DNA from 2 places in the Mesorhizobium sp. WSM4312 genome. Region 1 is predicted to be linked to the other one. Evidence: predicted binding sites of a transcription regulator. Region 1 holds the regulator's gene; the other holds the start of a gene.
The links. The regulator LexA, encoded in region 1, represses DNA repair genes until DNA is damaged. The targets are predictions, from matches to a motif close to TGTTCNNNNTGTGTTCNG.
Positions count from the first base shown of each region.

Region 2: uvrA (excinuclease ABC subunit UvrA) is a predicted target of LexA. The motif match lies at 3,603-3,620, and genes of this name have one in related genera.

Region 1 covers NZ_NSFU01000010.1:233,569-241,381, reverse strand. Annotated here, with positions in the region: gene gltX (glutamate--tRNA ligase) at 1-238, opposite strand, end outside; gene CK228_RS18915 (ComEC/Rec2 family competence protein) at 341-2,797, shown strand; gene lexA (transcriptional repressor LexA) at 2,791-3,528, opposite strand; gene CK228_RS18905 (GntR family transcriptional regulator) at 3,905-4,678, opposite strand; gene CK228_RS18900 (ABC transporter substrate-binding protein) at 4,832-5,818, shown strand; gene CK228_RS18895 (ABC transporter ATP-binding protein) at 5,877-6,656, shown strand; gene CK228_RS18890 (ABC transporter permease) at 6,662-7,585, shown strand; gene kynU (kynureninase) at 7,620-7,813, shown strand, end outside.
Region 2 covers NZ_NSFU01000017.1:70,596-78,408, reverse strand. Annotated here, with positions in the region: gene CK228_RS26400 (OsmC family protein) at 1-385, opposite strand, end outside; gene CK228_RS26395 (single-stranded DNA-binding protein) at 515-1,033, opposite strand; gene CK228_RS26390 (metalloregulator ArsR/SmtB family transcription factor) at 1,260-1,574, shown strand; gene CK228_RS26385 (SRPBCC domain-containing protein) at 1,589-2,059, shown strand; gene CK228_RS26380 (ATP-dependent Clp protease proteolytic subunit) at 2,082-2,687, shown strand; gene CK228_RS26375 (hypothetical protein) at 2,770-3,069, shown strand; gene uvrA (excinuclease ABC subunit UvrA) at 3,771-6,692, shown strand; gene CK228_RS26365 (GNAT family N-acetyltransferase) at 6,727-7,197, shown strand; gene CK228_RS26360 (DUF72 domain-containing protein) at 7,257-7,813, shown strand, end outside.

The DNA of each region.
Region 1 (7,813 bases):
GCTCGAATTGCGAGACCGCGTCGCCGTCCCAGGTCAAGCCGAGCCAGGTGAGGCCGTCGAGGATGGCGGCCGTCGCGGCGGCGGTCGAACGCTCGCGATCGGTGTCCTCGATGCGCAGCAGCATCGTGCCGCCGGTGTGTTTGGCATAGAGCCAGTTGAACAGCGCCGTGCGCGCGCCGCCGATGTGCAGATAGCCGGTGGGCGAGGGGGCAAAACGGGTGACGACCTTGTCGGACATGAAACTCTCGGAAACCATCTGAAGCGGGGTGCGGCTGCGCGGACTTTCGCGCGTCGCGCGTTCATGTAGCATAGGGCGTCAGCGGTGCAAGGGGCAGACCCGATGGCTGGACGAGGCCGGGGCTCGGAACAGGGCGAGGACGCTGGTGTTGGCGTCAGCGAACGGTCCCTGTTTGCGATTCCGCCGCCAGTCTCGCAGCCGCTATCGCCTCTGGTGCCGGGCTCCGATCGTCAACCGCCGCAGGCGGATATGCCGGCGACACTTCCGCCGCCTGCTTCAGGCCGGATTGTGCGTGTCCGGCGGCGACTCGCCCGGGTTTCCTGGCCTCGCCTGCGCCATGGTGCGGCGACGGCAGCGGAGCTCGAGCTTGACCGGGGCATCGCCTTCCTGCTGGTGCCGGTTTGTCTGGCCGCTGGAGCGATCGGCTATTATTCGCTCGCGGCGGAGCCTGATTTTGCAAAGCCTGTCGCGGTCGTCGTGCTGATGGCGGTCTGTGCGCTTGTTTCGCGCTCCTGGCCGAAAACCCATCTGGGCTTCATGGCGGCATTGTTGTGCGCGCTTGGCCTGCTTGTCGCCAAGGTCGAGACATGGCGGGCGGGTACCCAGATGCTGGGTTCGGAAATCTCGACGCAAGTGACCGGCCGCGTCGTTTCGCTCGACCGGATGGAGACCGGCCGCATCCGGCTGACCATCGACGTGACGTCGACCGCACGGCCGAAACTGCGCTATGCGCCGGAAAGGGTCAGGCTTTCGGCGCGGGATATCCCGGCGGAAATGACCGCCGGCTCCATGGTCACCGGCTACGCCAAACTGTTGCCGCCGACCGGCCCGGTGCGGCCGGACAGCTACGATTTCTCCTTCGACAGCTATTTCGCCGGTATTGGCGGCAGCGGCTTCTTTCTCGGCAATCCAAAGCTTGTCTCAGCCACGGACGACGAGGTGCCGCTCACGGCCCGCCTTTTCTCCGGGATAGAAAATGCTCGTGAAGCCATTGCCGACCACATCAGGGCCAGGGTTGGCGGTGCCGAGGGTGAGATCGCGGCGGCGCTGATCGTCGGTGTGCGGGCCGGCATTCCCGATGAAATCAACGAGGCGATGCGGCGCACCGGCATCTATCACATCATCTCCATTTCCGGGCTGCATATGGCGCTGGTCGCCGGCACCATTATGGGGCTGCTGCGCGGTGCCTTTGCGCTGTTTCCGGACTTTTCCGCGCGTCGGCCGGTGAAGAAATATGCGGCCGCCGCCGCCCTGTTCTCGATCGCCGCCTATCTCGTCATTTCCGGTGTCGTCGTTGCCGCCGAACGCAGCTTCATCATGCTGGCGGTGATGCTTGTTGCCGTCCTGTTCGATCGCGCGGCACTGACCATGCGCAACCTCGCCATCTCGGCGATCGCCGTCATTGTGGTGTCGCCGCATGAGGTCGTCGGCCCAAGCTTCCAGATGTCGTTCGCTGCGACCGCCGCGCTGGTCGGCGCCTATGCCGGCTGGGCGGATCACCATGCGGGAAAAGCAAGACCGCCACCGCCAAAGCGAACTCTGCCGGGTTTTCTCACGCGAAAATTCCTGCTGGCGACGGGCGGGCTGGCGATGACCTCCATCATCGCCGGCTGCGCCACGGCGCTGTTTGCCATCTGGCATTTCCAGCGTGTGTCGCCGCTCAGCCTGTTCGCCAATCTGGCCGTCATGCCGATCGTGTCACTGATTGTCATGCCTTTCGCTGTTCTCAGTTCTCTTGCGATGCCCTTTGGTGCCGACGGCCCCTTCCTTTACGTGATGGGCAAGGGCCTGACCGCAATGATCGCCATATCGGCGTGGATATCGGAACGCTCCCCGGTCGATGCGGTCGGGCTGATTTCGCAGCGATCCGTGCTGCTGGTGACCATCGCCCTGGTCATCGCGACGATGGCGACGACCTGGCTGCGGCTCGCGGCAGTGCCATTCGCGCTTGCCGGCCTGCTGACAGTATCGGATACGCGCACCCCGGATGTGCTGATTTCCGAAGATGCGCGGTTGGTGGCGCTGCCGATCGGCGGTGGAGAACTCGCGGTCAGCCGGGCTCGCCCGAACGAGTTCACCGTCGACAATTGGAAACGCGCGCTGGTGTCCGAAACCATCGTCGTGCCGGAGATGTTCGACAGGGCGGACGGGCAATTCGACATTGCCGATGCCGTCAATCTGCCGCCGGGAGCACCGTTCTACTGCACGGATGGCGTCTGTCTTGCACGGCACCCGTCGGGTGCGATCATCGCGCATGTCGAAGACCGCAAGGATACCTGGAAAGCCTGCGGTTTCGCCGACCTGATCGTCGTCAATGACGCGACGGGCTATGATGCCTGCCACAATCCGCTGGTTCTTGTCGTCACCAAACGGCAACTTGCCCGCAAAGGCAGTGCCGCCGTGTTCTTCGACCGCCAATCGGCAACTGGCCCGCCAACCGTCAGCTTCGCGGTGGACGGGCCGTATCGGCCTTGGCACGAGCAGCGAAAATTTTCGCGTGAGGCGAGGGGGCTGGCGCCCTATCAAAAACCCGAAAAGACGGCCGCTCCTGCTCAGTAACGCCGGATCAGCCCGACAAGCTTGCCCTGCACCTTGACCCTGTCTGGCCCGAAAATGCGCGTCTCGTAGGCCGGGTTGGCGGCTTCAAGGGCGATCGAGGCGCCCTTGCGGCGGAACCGTTTCAGGGTTGCTTCCTCCTCGTCGACTAGCGCCACGACGATCTCGCCCGGGCTCGCCGTGTCGGCGTTGCGGATGATGACCGTGTCGCCGTCGAAGATGCCGGCGTCGATCATCGAGTCGCCCTTGACCTCCAGCGCATAGTGCTCGCCACCCATGATCATGTCCGGCGGCACCGAGATCGAATGCGTCTGGTGCTGGATGGCATCGATCGGCACACCGGCGGCGATGCGGCCCATCACTGGGATCGACACGGCGGAAACCGCATCGTCATCATTGCCGGCCGCAGGCAAACGCGACTGCGCCGGCTTGATCTGGCGGCCAAGACCGCCCTGGCCGAGGCTGCCCTGGATGACGCTTGGCGAGAATTTCTTTGCCGCGTTAAGGCCGGGCGCGATCGAATCCGGCAGCCGCAGCACTTCCAGTGCCCGCGCCCGGTTGGGCAGCCGGCGGATGAAGCCGCGTTCCTCCAGTGCCGTGATCAGGCGATGGATGCCCGACTTGGAGGCGAGATCGAGCGCTTCCTTCATTTCGTCGAAGGACGGCGGAATGCCGCTTTCCTTGAGCCGTTCATGAATGAACATCAGCAGTTCATGTTGCTTGCGTGTCAGCATGGCGGCCCCCCGAGGCGTTGAACGACGGATTTGAATCAGAATCGAAAAACAAACCCAGAACAAACACTATCTGTTCCAGTTGTGTTCCGCAACTGTTTAAAGTTTAATGAATTTGTTAACGCGCCTGAAATTTTTTGACCGGGGCAGAGGCTCGCGATCAATCGTTTCCCTGCCGGTGCACGCATTGAAATCGTTTCGGTTAATGGCCTGTGGCCTAGCCTGAATGCCGTTTGGCATCAGGTATCTGGGAGGCGTCCACGGGGCGGATTTGAGCGGTGTATCGCTCCATTTCCGGCAGAACGAAACGAAACCAAAACGCCAACGATCGTGAGTTCAGGGTCGGCACGGCCACGTGGATCCGGACGCGGCGGAAGCATCATCCGGAAACCGCTTTCAGGCTGCCGGCGCGCGCGGTGTAAGTGTTGGCGCCGTTGTCTTCGCTGTGGACATAGACATGCAGCGTGTAGCCGATATGCCCCGTCATCAGCGCCTTTGCCCGCTCTACATCTCGATCGAGCGCCGCTTCCATGATCGCGGTGTGATGTTCTATGGCGATCGCCTCGCGCAGCGCGTCCATTGCCTCGCCATAGCCGTCCTTCAGGCCGGCCGCCGCTCGCAAAGTCGGCGCCAGGCCGAGAAACCGATGATGCCGGCGCAGCTGATCGGCGATCGTCGAGCGGAAGCGCAACAGCCAGTTTGACGTCGCCGCGCTCAGCAGCGCCGCATGGAAGGCCTCGTGGCTCTCGTCCCATTTGTCGACGGCGGCATCGGAAGGGTCATCGACCGCGGTCTTGCAGCGGGAGAGCCGGTAATGAGCGGTAACGACCGCGTCCTCCCATTCCCTGCCGCCGTTCGCGATCGATTCCAGGAACAGCGGCATTTCGACAACCATCCTGGCGCGCGCCAGGTCCTCGAGCTCGGCGCGTGACACGGGAGCGACGGCAAAGCCGCGATTGCTGATGGCGGTGACCAGGCGTTCGGCTTCAAGTCGAGACAAGGCTTCACGCAGCGGCGTCCAGCCGACGCCGTATGTGCCACGCAGCGCGCTCAGCTTGAGCGGCGCCCCCGGCATGAGGCGGGTGGTCAGGATATCGCGCCGTAGCAGCTGATAGGCCGCTTCGGTCTTCGTGGAATTGTTCTGATCCTGCATCGCGGTCGGTCCATCATCAGCCTGTGAAAATTATATATGAAGGGGAAGTATGGCAAGAATTATATATAATGTTTGACACGCGGCGAGGGACTGACCATGATCGCCGCAGTTGCCGTCCTTGAGAGCGGCGCTGATCAAATCTGGGAGGAAATGATGTTGAAGTCGAAATCCGCTTGGCTGTCGGGATTGGCCCTGGCAGGCGCGTTGATGGTCAGCGTCGGCAGCGCCGCGGCCGATCAGATACGCATCGGCATCGCCAATTTCGGCGAGCATCCGCAGCTCAATGCCGCCATAGCGGGCTTCAAGAAGGCACTGACGGACAACGGCTTTGTCGAGGGCAAGGACGTCGTCTACACCGAAAGCCATACCAACTTCGATGCATCTCTGGTGCCGCAGATGATCGCCAAGCTGCAGGCGGAGCAGCCCAAGCTGATCTACACCATCACCACGCCGGTCTCGCAGATCGCCAAGAAGGCGCTCGCCGGTTCTGGGATTCCGATCGTCTTCGCCGCGGTCACCGATCCGGTGGCGGCCAAGCTGGTGCCGTCGTGGGAAGCCGGAGACGAAGGCATGACCGGCGCCAGCGATCTGCAGGATGTCGCCGCGGTGATGGCCTTCACCAAGAAGCTGCTGCCGAACGCCAAGCGCTTCGGGGTGCCCTACAATCCGGGCGAGGCCAATGACGTTGCCCTGATCGAAAAGATCAAAGCGGCGGCACCCGCCGCCGGCTTTGAGGTCGTCGAAGTCGGCATCGACAACGTCAATGACATCCAGCAACGCATCGCTTCGCTCGCCGGCAAGGCCGACGTGATCTACGGTCCGGCCTCGAACCTGATCCAGCCGGCGATCGCCGCCGTCTCCGCGGCCGCGCGCCAGGCGGGAATCCCGGTCGTCAACTCCGATGACAGCGCGGTCCGCAACGGTACCGTGCCGGCGAGCTTGGCGGTCAATTACACGCAGGTCGGCATGAATGCCGGCAACATCGCGGCCGAGATTCTCAAGGGCAAGGATCCCAAGACGATCGCGCCGTCGCGTCCGGCCTATAAGGACCATATGGCAACGATTTCCCGCAAGGCGATGGCCGCGTTCGGCATCGAGATACCGGCTTCGATGGCCGATTGCGGCTGCATCGTCGACTGATATCGGGCTGGACGGGCGACGGCGCCGTCGCCGTCGCCCATCAGGCCAGGGAGGAACGATGCTCGATATCCGATCCGCGCGCAAAGTATTCTACAAGGGGCAGGCCGACGAGAAGGTCGCGCTGGACGGCCTCAGCCTGTCATTGGCCACCGGCGATTTCGGCATCGTCATCGGCTCCAACGGGGCCGGCAAGAGCAGCATGCTCAACGCCATTTCCGGAGCTCTTGTCCTGGATTCCGGCAAGATCCTGATCAACGGCGCGGACGTGACGGCCATGCCGGTGCACAAGCGCGCCACGCGATTGGCGCGCGTCTTCCAGGATCCGATGCGCGGCACCGCCGCCAGCATGACCGTGGCGGAGAACATGCTGCTGGCCGATCTGCGCAGCCGAAAACGCACGCTGCGACAAGGGCTGAACGCCGCGAGGCTCGCGTCCTACAAGGAGCGCCTGTCGATATTGGGCCTCGGCCTTGAAAATCGTCTCGACACCCGTGTCGACCTACTCTCGGGCGGGCAGCGTCAGTCGCTGTCGCTGATCATGGCTGTCGGCGGATCGCCGGACCTGCTGCTGCTCGACGAGCATACCGCGGCACTCGACCCGCGCACGGCCGAGATCGTCATGCAGGCGACGGTGCGCGCCGTCAACGCGCTGAAACTGACCACGCTGATGGTGACCCACAACATGCAGCACGCCGTCGACTATGGCAGCCGGGTGATCATGCTCGATGCGGGCCGGGTCCTGCTGGAGGTCACTGGCGAGGAGAAGGCCAGGGTCACGGTTATCGATCTGATCGGCCATTTTTCCATCAAGACCGACCGCATGTTGCTGGCGAGCTGATCACCATGGGCTTTATTCAGGACGTTCTCACCAGCTTTGTCGCGATCATGCCGGTGACCCTGGCGCAGAGCCTGATCCTGGCCTTTGTCGTGCTCGGCATCATGATCCCGTTCCGCATGCTGAATTTTCCCGATCTGACCAGCGAAGGCGCCTTTCCGCTGGGCGGCTGCGTCTGCGGCGTGCTTCTTGCCGCCGGCGTATCGCCGCTGACCTGCATCGTCGTCGCATTCGCGGCGGGCTTCGCGGCGGGCTGCTGCACCGCCTTCATCCATCTGCGCTTCCGCATCCACACGCTGCTGGCGGGCATCCTGATGATGACGATGCTTTACAGCATCAACCTGCGCATCATGGGCAAGTCCAACCTCTCGGTTTTCGGCTCGCCGACCGTGTTCGACTGGGTCCCGTTCGCACGGCCGGGTTTTCCGGCCAGCAAGATCGTTGTCGCCGGCCTTCTCGCGCTCATCGTCTTCGCGGCGCTCTACATGTTCTTCAGGACCGAGAAGGGGACTGCCGTGCGCGCCGTCGGCGCCAATCCCGACATGGCCGAGGCGCAAGGCATCAATGTCTGGGCGGCGACCATCGGCGGTGTCGGGCTGGCGAGCGCGTTTTCGGCGTCGAGCGGCGCACTGATGGTGCAGTCGCAGGGATTTGCCGACGTCAATATGGGGCTGGGCATCCTCATCAACGGCCTGGCCGCGCTGATGATCGGCGAGGCGGTCGTCGGCAAGCAGACGGTCTGGCGCCAGCTGCTGGCACCCTTTGCCGGCGCGATCATCTACTACCAGCTGGTGTCGTTCTGCCTCGCCGCCGGCATGCCGCCTCCCGACCTGAAGCTTGCCACGGGCCTGTTCGTGCTCGCCATGCTTGCCCTGCCGAGCCTCAAGCGCGGCCGGGGATCCGCGCCGGCCCGCGAAGCCATCCGTGAATAATCAGGACCTAAACAACCAGGGAATGTCACAAATCATGCGTGCACCGCTCGATCTCGCAGCAGTCGAAGCCATGGATGCGGCCGATCCGCTGCGTGCCATGCGCGACCGCTTCATTCTGCCGGAAGGCGTGATCTACCTCGACGGCAACTCGCTGGGTGCGGCGGCGCCCGCCGTCTTCAACGAACTGCAGAAGGCGGCGACGCAGGAATGGGCGCAAGACCTCATCCG
Region 2 (7,813 bases), on a different contig from region 1:
TCGTGGCCGTCTTGGCCATCATGGCGGAGGCCGAGCAGTATTTTTCGATCGAAAGATTGATCGCCCGCTGAACCTTGTCGGGCGACAGCGCGCGGCCCTTGACGATGAAATGCATGTGGATGCGGGTGAACACCTTCGGGTCGGTCTCGGCGCGATCGGCGTCGAGTTCGACGACGCAGTCCTCAACCGCCTCGCGACCCTTTTCCAGTATATGCACGACATCATAGGCCGAGCAGCCGCCGGTGCCGATCAGCACCAGTTCCATCGGGCTCGGGCCCGGCGTCTTGCCTTCAGGGCCGGGTGCCGTTCCCAGCACCAGCTTGTGGCCGCTGCCGGACTCGCCGACGAAGGTGCGCTCTTCGACCCATTTTATCCGTGCCTTCACCGCTTTGTCCTTTCAGTCCTTTGGCCGCGCCTGCTATCAGGCCAAATCAACAATGCAAAACCCCGAAAGTCCATGCAGGACCCTCGGGGCATCGATCACGCGACGTCAGCCGTCTGATGTTGCTTTCGATCAGAACGGGATCTCGTCGTCCAGTTCGCGCGACGAACCGCCGCCACCGCCGCCCCTGGGGGCGCCGCCGCCACGGTTGAAGCTTTCGTTCGGGCTGGACTGGCCGAAATCGGAACCGCGGCTGCTGCCGCCGCCGGAATAACCGCCGACCTGGCCGCCCTCACCCTGGCGCCCGTCGAGCATCTGCAGTTCCCCACGGAATCGCTGCAGCACGACTTCCGTCGTGTACTTGTCGGCGCCGGTCTGGTCCTGCCATTTGCGCGTCTGCAGCTGGCCCTCGACATAGACCTTCATGCCCTTCTTCAGATACTGCTCGGCCACCTTGGCGATGCCCTCATTGAAGATGACGACATTGTGCCACTCGGTCTTTTCCTTGCGCTCGCCGGAATTCTTGTCGCGCCAGCTTTCCGACGTGGCGATACGGATGTTGACGACCGGCTCGCCAGAGTTCAGGCGGCGGATTTCAGGGTCCGCGCCGAGATTGCCGACCAGAATGACCTTATTGACGCTACCCGCCATGATTTTTCTCCGCGCTCATCCGAAACAAATTTTTGTCGCAGCACCTTACAGGCTGCGGACGTCAGCCGCCTGCTAAGGCTGGCTTTTCCCACAAGGTTTTTGTTCCCTTTTCGTTCCTATATGCACTGCCGCTGATTGTCAAGGAATGGCAACAGTGCCTGAGCCTGACATATGGGTTTCAAAACAGCGCTTGCCAAATCAATAAGTATCGACTTATGCTTTTGTCATGATCGAAGCAGAGATTTTCCGCGCTTTGGCTGACCCGACGCGCCGCGCCGTCTTCGAGCGCCTCGCCGCAGCTGAAATGAGCGTGTCCGAATTGCGCAGCGGCCTGACGGTGTCGCAGCCGGCAGTGTCGCAGCATCTGGCGGTGCTGCGCGGCGCCGGCCTCGTGGTCGAGCGGCGGGCCGGACGCAACGCCTACTATCGTGCCGATCCGCAGGGGCTCGCCCCCTTGCTCTCCTGGATCGAACGCTACCGGACCTTCTGGCCGGAGCGCATCGAAAGGCTCAAGACGGTTTTGAAGGACATGGATCAATGAAGGATTTGGGATCGATGAACGCCAAGACCCAGGGCGAAGCCTCCCCGGATGTGCTCGAGTTCGAATACGACCTTGCCGAACCGCCGGAAAAAGTGTGGCGGGCGCTGACCGTGCCGGAATTGCTCGCCGCATGGATGATGCCGAACGACATCAGGCCGGAAATCGGCAATCGTTTTGCCTTCGCCGGGACCGAAGCTGCCATCGAATGCGAAATCCTCGACGCCGAGCCGGAGCGCCTGCTGCGCTATTCCTGGCGAGAGCAGCCGGGCGACGCCGGGGATCCGCTCGACAGTGTCGTTACCTTCACACTCGCCCGCACCGTTTCCGGCGGCACGCATCTGCGCATCGTCCATGACGGTTTTGCAGGGAAAGCGATGCCCGCCGTCGCCACGGCGGGCGCCGGCTGCCGGCTCTCGCTTGGATTGGACGGGCGCGCAAAGCCTGTCGCCGCGAACATACCGAACACCCTGCTGCTTGCAGCCTGAACACGGAAATCGGAGAGGAAAAATGAGCGGTCTTGCCAGTCTGGTGCCGATGGTGATCGAGCAATCGAGCCGCGGCGAACGCGCCTTCGACATTTTCTCGCGGCTGCTGCGCGAGCGGATCATCTTCATCAATGGCGAGATCAACGACGACGTCTCGGCGCTGGTCTGCGCGCAGCTTTTGTCATTGGAGTCGGACAATCCCGACAAGGAGATATCGCTCTACATCAACTCGCCGGGCGGCGTGGTGACCAGCGGGTTCGCCATCTACGACACGATGCAGTATGTCAGTTGCCCGGTATCGACCGTGTGCATGGGGTTTGCCGCCTCGATGGGTTCGTTCCTGCTGATGGCGGGCACGCCGGGGCGCCGCATCGCGCTGCCCAACGCCACCATTCTGCTGCATCAGCCGCTGGGCGGCTTCCAGGGCCAGGCTTCCGACATCCAGCGCCATGCCGAGCGGATCGGCAAGACCAAACGCCATATGGCCGAACTCTACGCCCAGCATTGCGGCCGCAGCTATGAGGAGGTCGAACGCACGCTCGACCGCGACCATTTCATGACCGCCCGCGAGGCCCAGGCATGGGGCATTGTCGACCATGTCTTCGACACGCGCAAAAAGGCGGCGTGAACCAGCTCGGATTTCTGCCCGCTGTCGATGATTTGACGACACCGCTCTGGTTCCGGGAGCGGCTGGTCCCTATAATCCCGGGATGATCGACACTCATTCGCCCAGGACGTCGCATCGCCTCATGGTCGCAGCGGTGCTCACTTTTGCCAGCCTTGCGAGCGGTATGGCCCTCGCCGGCGACAGCGCACCGCAGGCACAGAAACGCGCACTGCCCGGTGTGAACGGTGATTATCGCATCGCCAAGCCGGGTCCCCGGCCGGAACCCGACGATGCGTTCCCCAGCAACGGCAACGGCACGTTCAAAATCGGCGATACCGATGTCAGGATTTCCGGCACCATCACGGTCGATATGGCCACGGGCGGGTTTAAGCCGCCGAGGTGAGCAGCCCTCCGCTGGGGCCGGTGCAGCCATGTCGTCAAAAGAACAGCCCCGCCGTGCCCTAGGCAAACGGACGGGGCTTTTCTGGATCTCAAATCCAAATTTTGCCGGGAGTGTACTGCCGGCGTTTGATTTCGGATGCTACGCGGCGTCAGCCGACGATCCGACTAGCGGTCTCTGATTTTGGGGATACGGCAAGTCACGGTTTGTCGGGTGGCGCAAACGCTAAACCCTGACACTTATGCCTGCCGCGGCTCCAACGAGGTGTGGAGCCCTTGGGGACTGTCCGGTGGCGTCATGCTCCGCTCCTGTGTCCGTTGCGACATTGTCGTAGCGAAGCGCAAATCGCAAATGCCTGCGGCGTCTCGCAGGCCGCCTTGGGGCGGCGAGGCCATCGAAAGACGGCCGGCTTCGCTGACCCCGGGAGACTGCCCCCGTGAGCCGGCCACGTCAACCTTCAATAGCCGGTTACGGAAAATTGTGATCGCCGGGAGGTTACGTACAGGTCAGGTTTCTACACAGCTTTGTCAGGAGCGTGTTCGGCCTTTGTTCTTTCTGCTTGCCCCTTCGCGAGAAAGACGGTTAAACGACTTCTGTCGGGAATTGTGGCGTCTCTCGACGTGGCGGCAAAAACACCTACATAGGGGATGGCTGGGACAATCCCGCCAATCCCACGAATTCCAGATCTGAGGCGGCGACCGGCGATGGCCGACCATAAATTCCTTTCCATTCGCGGGGCGCGCGAACACAATCTGAAGAATGTCGATCTCGACCTGCCGCGTGACAGCCTGATCGTCATGACCGGCCTGTCTGGTTCCGGCAAATCGTCGCTGGCCTTCGACACCATCTATGCCGAAGGCCAGCGCCGCTATGTCGAGAGCCTGTCGGCCTATGCCCGGCAATTCCTCGAGATGATGCAGAAGCCCGACGTCGACCAGATCGACGGCCTGTCGCCTGCCATCTCGATCGAGCAGAAGACTACCTCGAAGAACCCGCGCTCGACGGTCGGCACCGTCACCGAGATCTACGACTATATGCGCCTGCTGTTCGCGCGTGTCGGCGTACCTTATTCGCCGGCCACCGGCCTGCCGATCGAGAGCCAGACGGTCAGCCAGATGGTCGACCGGGTGCTGGCGCTGGAGGAAGGCACGCGCCTGTTCCTGCTGGCGCCGATCGTGCGCGGCCGCAAGGGCGAGTACCGCAAGGAACTGCTGGAGCTGCAGAAGAAGGGTTTTCAGCGCGTCAAGGTCGACGGTGTCTTCTATGAGATATCCGATGTTCCGACGCTCGATAAGAAATACAAGCACGACATCGACGTCGTCGTCGACCGTATCGTCGTACGCGGCGATCTGGCCACGCGTCTTGCCGACTCCATCGAGACGGCGCTGAAGCTCGCCGAGGGGCTGGCGGTGGCCGAGTTCGCCGACAGGCCGCTCGATTCCAGCCAGACCGGCGAGGATTCGGTCAACAAATCGAAGAACGAGACGCATGAGCGCATCCTGTTCTCGGAAAAATTCGCCTGCCCAGTGTCCGGCTTCACCATTCCCGAAATCGAGCCGCGGCTGTTCTCGTTCAACAACCCGTTCGGCGCCTGCCCGACCTGCGACGGTCTCGGCAGCCAGCGCGCCATCGACCCCAATCTCGTCGTGCCCGACGAAAACGTGTCGCTGCGCGACGGCGCCGTCAGCCCATGGGCGAAGTCGACCTCGCCCTATTACGTGCAGACGCTCGAGGCCTTAGGCAAGGCCTACGGCTTCAAGCTCGGCGACAAGTTCAAGGATTTGAGCGGCGAGGCCCAGGACGCGATCCTGCGCGGCACCGGCGAGCGTGAAGTCACCTTCCAGTATGATGACGGCCTGCGCTCCTACAAGACGACCAAGACCTTCGAAGGCGTCATCCCCAATCTCGAACGGCGCTGGAAGGAAACCGAATCCGCCTGGATGCGCGAGGAGATCGAGCGCTTCATGTCGGCGACGCCCTGCCCCGTCTGCAAAGGTTATCGGCTGAAGCCGGAAGCGCTGGCGGTTAAGATCGGCGGCAAGCACATCGGCGAAGTCACGGAACAGTCGATCCGCAACGCCGACAAATGGTTCACCGACCTGCCTGCGCAGCTCAACGACAAGCAGAACGAGATCGCTGTGCGCGTGCTGAAGGAAATCCGCGAGCGGCTGCGCTTCCTCAACGATGTCGGGCTCGATTATCTGACATTGTCGCGCAATTCGGGCACGCTGTCGGGCGGCGAGAGCCAGCGCATCCGCTTAGCGTCGCAGATCGGCTCGGGGCTCACCGGCGTGCTTTACGTGCTGGACGAGCCGTCGATCGGCCTGCACCAGCGCGACAACACGCGCCTGCTCGATACGCTCAAGCACCTTCGCGACATCGGCAACACTGTCATCGTCGTCGAACATGACGAGGATGCCATCCTGCATGCCGACTATGTCGTCGACATGGGTCCGGCCGCCGGCATCCATGGCGGCGAGATCATCGCCCAGGGCACGCCGCAGCAAGTGATGGCCAATCCCAACTCGATCACCGGCAAATACCTGTCGGGCGCGCTTGAAGTAGCCACCCCCGGGGTCCGGCGCGAGGCGAAAAAGAACCGGCGCCTGAAAATCGTCGGCGCGCGCGGCAACAATCTGAAGAACGTCACTGCCGAAATCCCGCTCGGCACCTTCACCGCCGTCACCGGCGTATCGGGCGGCGGCAAGTCGACCTTCCTGATCGAGACGCTGTTCAAGGCAGCCTCGCGCCGCATCATGGGCTCGCGCGAGCATCCGGCCGAGCATGACCGCATCGAGGGCCTGGAATTCCTCGACAAGGTCATCGACATCGACCAGTCGCCCATTGGACGGACCCCGCGTTCGAACCCCGCCACCTATACCGGCGCCTTCACGCCGATCCGCGACTGGTTCGCCGGCCTGCCCGAGGCCAAGGCGCGCGGCTACCAGCCGGGACGCTTCTCGTTCAACGTCAAGGGTGGCCGCTGCGAGGCCTGCCAGGGCGACGGCGTCATCAAGATCGAGATGCACTTTTTGCCTGACGTCTACGTCACCTGCGACGTCTGCCACGGCAAGCGCTACAACAGGGAGACGCTCGACGTCCTGTTCAAGGGCAAGTCGATCGCCGACGTGCTCGACATGACCGTCGAGGAAGGCGTCGACTTCTTCGCCGCCGTGCCGGGCGTGCGCGACAAGCTCGATACGCTGAAGCAGGTCGGCCTCGGCTACATCCATATCGGCCAGCAGGCGACGACGTTGTCCGGCGGCGAGGCGCAGCGCATCAAGCTCGCCAAGGAACTGTCGCGCAAGGCGACAGGCAAGACGCTCTACATTCTCGACGAGCCGACCACCGGCCTGCATTTCCACGACGTCGCCAAACTCTTGGAAGTGCTGCACGAGCTGGTTGACCAGGGCAACACGGTGGTGGTCATCGAGCACAATCTCGAAGTGATCAAAACCGCCGACTGGGTGCTCGACCTCGGCCCCGAAGGCGGCGACGGCGGCGGCGAACTGGTTGCCCAGGGCACACCGGAAGCGATCGTGCGCGAGAAGCGCAGCTACACCGGGCAGTTCCTCAAAGAACTGCTGGAGCGGCGCCCCGGAGGCAAGCGCGAAGCGGCGGAGTGATCAGCGGACCGGTTGGCGCCTGGAGAGTGTTTGGATGACAATCAGAAGAGCGCTTGCCGGTGATATCCAAACAGTCGTTTCGCTGACGCAAGCCGCCTACGCCCCCTACAACGCCATGCTCGACGCGCCGCCGATCCCGGTGACCGAAGACTACGCGCCGCGCATCGCGAACGCCGAGGTCTGGCTGCTGGAGAGCGACGGCGAACCTGCCGGAGTGCTCACACTGGAGCGGCATGCGGATCACGCCATGATCTTCTCCATCGCGGTGTCGCCCGCCTTCCAGGGCAAGGGGTTCGGTATCGCATTGCTAAAACACGCCGACGAGCAGACGCGCCAGTGGCGCCTGCCGGAGATACGGCTCTACACCAATGCGAAAATGGAGCGGAACATCGCGCTCTATCTCGCTTACGGCTATCGCGAAACGGGTCGCCGGCCCAACCCCTACCGGCCAGGATGGGTGCTTGTCGACATGGCAAAGCCGGTCGACGAGACCACGACGGCCTGATTTTCTGAACGCGGCCAGACTTCTGAATTTGGCCGGACACCGCACTCGGGAGGACGATAATGAGCAAATCGGGAACAATCCGCTCCGGCATGGGCGGCTGGACCTTCGAGCCCTGGGATACGTCCTTCTATCCGGACAAATTGTCGAAGGCCAAGCAACTGCACTACGCCAGCCGGCAGGTGCCGAGCATCGAGGTCAACGGCACCTACTATTCCAGCTTCAAGGAGCCGACCTTCGTCAAATGGGCAAGCGAGGCGCCGGACGGTTTCGTCTATTCGCTGAAGGGCAACCGCTTCGTCACCAACCGCCGCGTGCTGGGCGAGGCCGGTGAATCGATGATGCGCTTCCTCGGCTCCGGCGTTGCCGCGCTCGGCGACAAGCTCGGCCCGATCCTGTGGCAGTTCGCGCCGACGAAAAAGTTCGATCCGGACGATTTCGAAGCTTTTTTGAAACTGCTGCCGGAGAAACAGGACGGTGTCGCGCTGCGCCATGCGCTGGAAGTCCGCAACGACAGTTTCATCGTGCCGGAATTCGCGGCACTTGCCCGCAAATACAAGGCGGCGATCGTCTATGCCGACCATGCCAAATATCCTGATATCGCCGACGTCACCGGCGA